DNA from 2 places in the Rhizobium sp. WCS2018Hpa-16 genome. Region 1 is predicted to be linked to the other one. Evidence: predicted binding sites of a transcription regulator. Region 1 holds the regulator's gene; the other holds the start of a gene.
What was found. The regulator HrcA, encoded in region 1, represses chaperone genes, less so after heat shock. The targets are predictions, from matches to a motif close to GTTAGCACTCNCNNNNNGNGAGTGCTAAC.
Positions count from the first base shown of each region.

Region 1 (2,203 bases):
CACGCCGTGACGCTCCAGTGCTGAGAGCATCGAGCGTTCGGTCATATCGACGCCTTCAATCAGCCCGGCAATGCCAGCTTCGGAGTTTGTCTTCAACTCCTCGGGAATGGTGTCGAGCGCGCGGCGCAGATTGTCGGATACGGCCAGCATGTCGCGGGCAAAGCCTGCCACGGAATAGGCCTTGGCATCCTTGACTTCACGCTCTGTGCGGCGACGAAGATTGTCCATCTCAGCGGCCAGGCGCAGGAACTTGTCGCGCAGCTCGGAATTTTCCGCCTTCAGCACATCAATCGGATCAGGCTCGCCCTGCTCAGGCGCATCATTATCGATTTCCAGCGCCTCAAGTGCCTCGTCGACGACGTCTGCGTCGGGTCCGTTCTTGTTCGTGTCATCGGTCATGACGTTCTCCAGCTTTAGATCTGTTATGGGTTGTGCCCGATATCGAGCTTTGCCAAGCAAAAATCAAGGCTTGCAGGCAAACCATCTCCTATTCGCCAGCAGGTTTTCACAATCAACGTCGTTTGCTGGACAACCGAGCCATGATCTGGGCGGTGTAATCGACCATTGGCACGATCCGCGAGTAATTCAGCCGCGTTGGCCCAATGACACCCACGGCGCCCACCACCCGGTTTTCATCATCCCGGTAAGGCGCAACAATGAGCGAGGAACCGGACAGGGAAAACAGCTTGTTTTCCGAACCGATAAAAATCCTGACGCCCGATCCCGTTTCGGCCAGATTGAGAACCTCGATCAGATTGTCCTTGCGCTCAAGATCGTCAAACAGCAAACGCACACGATCGATGTCCTCTTCACCGGCCAGACCTTCCAGCAGGTTGGAGCGTCCGCGCACGATCAGACGACCCAGCTTGCCCTCTTCATTGTCGCCAGACCAGACGGCTAGACCGCGCTCGACAAGATCCTGCGCCAATGTGCTCAGCGCCGTCTGCAAGGCATCCTTCTGCTGCAAAAGCTGCGTGCGCAGTTCCGGCAATGTTTGCCCGGCCAGATGCGCATTGATGAAATTGGCGGCCTCGGTGAGTTGCGAGGAGGTGATCCCAGCCGGCAGCTCAATGATGCGGTTTTCAACCTGGTTGTTGTCTCCCACCAGAATGGCGAGGCCCTTGGTTGGTTCCAGCCTGATGAATTCGACATGTTTCAGCACAGCATCGCTTTTGGTCGTCAGAACAAGGCCAGCGCCGCGCGACATGCCTGACAGCATTCGGCTAGCCTCGGTCAGCAGGCCCTCGATGGGCTGCTCACGCCCGGATACCGGGCCGATCTGCCGGTCGATGCTGGCGCGCTGTTCTTCCGGCAAATCCCCCACCTGCATGAAGGCATCCACGAAAAAGCGTAGGCCCGTCTGCGTCGGCAATCGCCCGGCGCTGATATGCGGTGAGTAGATGAGGCCAAGCTCCTCAAGATCGCTCATCACATTGCGCACGGATGCGGGCGATAGCGACATGGGCAACAGGCGCGAGAGGCTGCGCGAACCCAGCGGCTCACCGTTTTCGAGATAGCCTTCCACGATGCGGCGGAAAATCTCGCGTGAGCGATCATCCAGCAGCGCGCCCGGTTCTTTTCCGCTCGGATGAGAAACGCCCATTCACTCAACTCTTCGTTCTGTCAGTAACACATGGAATATAGTCGTTCGCGTCGTTAAGTGACAATGGAAATTGCATATGCCAAAGCCATGGCCCGCTTTTCCTTTGCAAAACCGGTATCACGGCCTTAAGACGCGGAGATTAAAACGGAGACGACCCCTATGCGGCCTTCAGGCAGAAAAACCGATCAGATGCGCAAAGTTTCTTTCGAGCGCAATTTCTCCAAACACGCCGAGGGTTCCTGTCTGGTGAAATTCGGCGATACGCATGTGCTCGTCACGGCCAGCCTCGAAGAAAAGACGCCACCATGGCTGCGCAACAGCGGCAAGGGCTGGGTTACCGCAGAATACGGCATGCTGCCGCGCTCCACCCACGAGCGGATGCGCCGCGAGGCGTCTACCGGCAAGCAGGGTGGTCGCACACAGGAAATCCAGCGTCTCATCGGCCGCTCGCTGCGGGCGGTGGTTGATCTTCAGGCGCTGGGTGAGCGCCAGATCAGCATCGACTGCGATGTGATCCAGGCAGATGGCGGCACGCGCACAGCCTCCATCACCGGCGCTTGGATTGCCTTGCATGACTGCTTGAAGTGGATGGAAACCCGC
Region 1 is NZ_JAVTIX010000002.1:106,061-108,263, reverse strand. It holds gene grpE (nucleotide exchange factor GrpE) at 1-399, opposite strand, end outside; gene hrcA (heat-inducible transcriptional repressor HrcA) at 512-1,603, opposite strand; gene rph (ribonuclease PH) at 1,763-2,203, shown strand, end outside.

Region 2 (2,203 bases), 460 kb from region 1:
CTTTTCGCGGTCGTAATCGGAAGATGTTTCTTCGATCTGAGCCTTGATCTGAGCAACGCGGCCTTCGATGTCGGACTTCTGGCCCGAACCGTCAACGATCGTTGTGTTTTCCTTGGTGATCGAAACTTTCTTCGCCTTGCCGAGCATGTCGAGCGTGACGTTTTCAAGCTTGATGCCGATATCTTCAGAGATAACGGTACCACCGGTCAGGATAGCGATGTCTTCGAGCATTGCCTTGCGGCGATCGCCGAAGCCAGGAGCCTTGACAGCAGCAATCTTCAGGCCGCCACGCAGCTTGTTGACGACGAGCGTCGCAAGAGCTTCGCCTTCAACGTCTTCAGCGATGATGACGAGTGGCTTGCCGGTCTGAACGACGGCTTCGAGAACAGGCAGCATGGCCTGAAGGTTCGAAAGCTTCTTTTCGTGCAGCAGGATGTAAGCGTCTTCCAGGTCAGCAACCATCTTTTCAGGGTTGGTGACGAAGTAAGGCGACAGGTAGCCGCGGTCGAACTGCATGCCTTCAACGACTTCGAGTTCGGTCTCGGCAGTCTTGGCTTCTTCGACGGTGATAACACCTTCGTTGCCAACGCGCTGCATGGCTTCAGCAATGTCCTTGCCGACCTGCGTGTCGCCGTTTGCAGAGATCGTGCCGACCTGTGCAACTTCTTCAGATGTGGAGATCTTCTTGGCCTTGGCCTGGAGATCCTTCACAACTTCGGAAACAGCGAGGTCGATACCGCGCTTCAGGTCCATTGGGTTCATGCCGGCTGCAACAGCCTTGTTGCCTTCGCGAACGATGGCCTGTGCAAGAACGGTCGCAGTCGTGGTGCCGTCACCAGCGATGTCGTTGGTCTTCGAAGCAACTTCGCGGACCATCTGTGCGCCCATGTTCTCGAACTTGTCTTCAAGTTCGATTTCCTTGGCGACAGAAACGCCGTCCTTGGTGATGCGTGGTGCCCCGAAAGACTTGTCGATGATGACGTTACGGCCCTTAGGACCAAGCGTTACCTTCACTGCGTCTGCGAGAATGTCGACGCCCTTGAGCATCTTTTCGCGCGCTGTGCGGCCGAATTTAATTTCTTTAGCTGCCATTGTAGAAAACTCCCGGGCTCATTGCCCATTGGTTGTCATGGAAAAGTGAGAAAAACCGGCTGATCAGCCGATAACGCCCATGATGTCGGATTCCTTCATGATCAGAAGGTCTTCGCCGTTGAGCTTGACTTCGGTGCCGGACCACTTGCCGAACAGAACGCGATCGCCAGCCTTGACGTCCAAAGGAACGAGCTTGCCGCTTTCGTCGCGGGCGCCGGTGCCAACAGCAACGATTTCGCCTTCCTGTGGCTTTTCCTTGGCGGTATCAGGAATGATAATGCCGCCCTTGGTCTTTGCTTCAGACTCAACGCGACGAACGACGACGCGGTCATGCAGCGGACGGAAATTGGTGCTTGTCATTGTCTAATCCCTCGATCAAATGACCTGAGCGGACCTAACAACAGGTCCGCGTGATGATTGTTAGCACTCCCTAGTGTAGAGTGCCAGCAACACGGAGATAAGCAGCCCATGTTGCCGAGTCAAGGACGGCCTGTCGGAAAATTTTCATGTAAAATGGTTACTACCAGCGCATGACAGAATTTTTACGCAGCGATATCGCACCCGCCCGCCCTTCCTTTCTGGAGATGACTGCCGCCTTTGCGCGCATCGGCCTTTTGAGTTTCGGCGGACCCGCCGGACAGATCGGCCTGATGCACCGCGTGCTGGTGGACGAGAAGGGTTGGCTGAGTGAAGAACGGTTCCTGCACGCGCTGAATTATTGCATGCTGTTGCCGGGTCCGGAAGCGCAGCAACTGGCCACCTATTCCGGTTGGCTGCTGCATGGCAGGCGCGGCGGCATTGTCGCCGGTCTGCTGTTCATTCTGCCGGGCTTTCTGGTCATCGTCGCGCTGGCATCGGCCTATGCGCTTTATCAGGATACGCATTGGCTGCCTGCACTTCTGTCGGGCCTGAAAGCAGGAGTGCTCGCCATCGTGCTGGAGGCGTTGCTGCGGGTGGCAAAGCGGGCGTTGACGAGCCGCTTTCTGGTTGGCATCGCGGCGGTGGCATTCGTGGCGCTGTTTTTCTTTGCCGTGCCGTTCCCGTTGGTCATTCTGGCTGCCGGGCTTGTCGGCTTTTTCAAAGCGCGAGGAAATGCGTTGGCGGTCGCGGA
Region 2 is NZ_JAVTIX010000002.1:562,230-564,432, forward strand. It holds gene groL (chaperonin GroEL) at 1-1,092, opposite strand, end outside; gene groES (co-chaperone GroES) at 1,156-1,452, opposite strand; gene chrA (chromate efflux transporter) at 1,623-2,203, shown strand, end outside.
Region 2: groES (co-chaperone GroES) is a predicted target of HrcA. The motif match lies at 1,512-1,540, and genes of this name have one in related genera.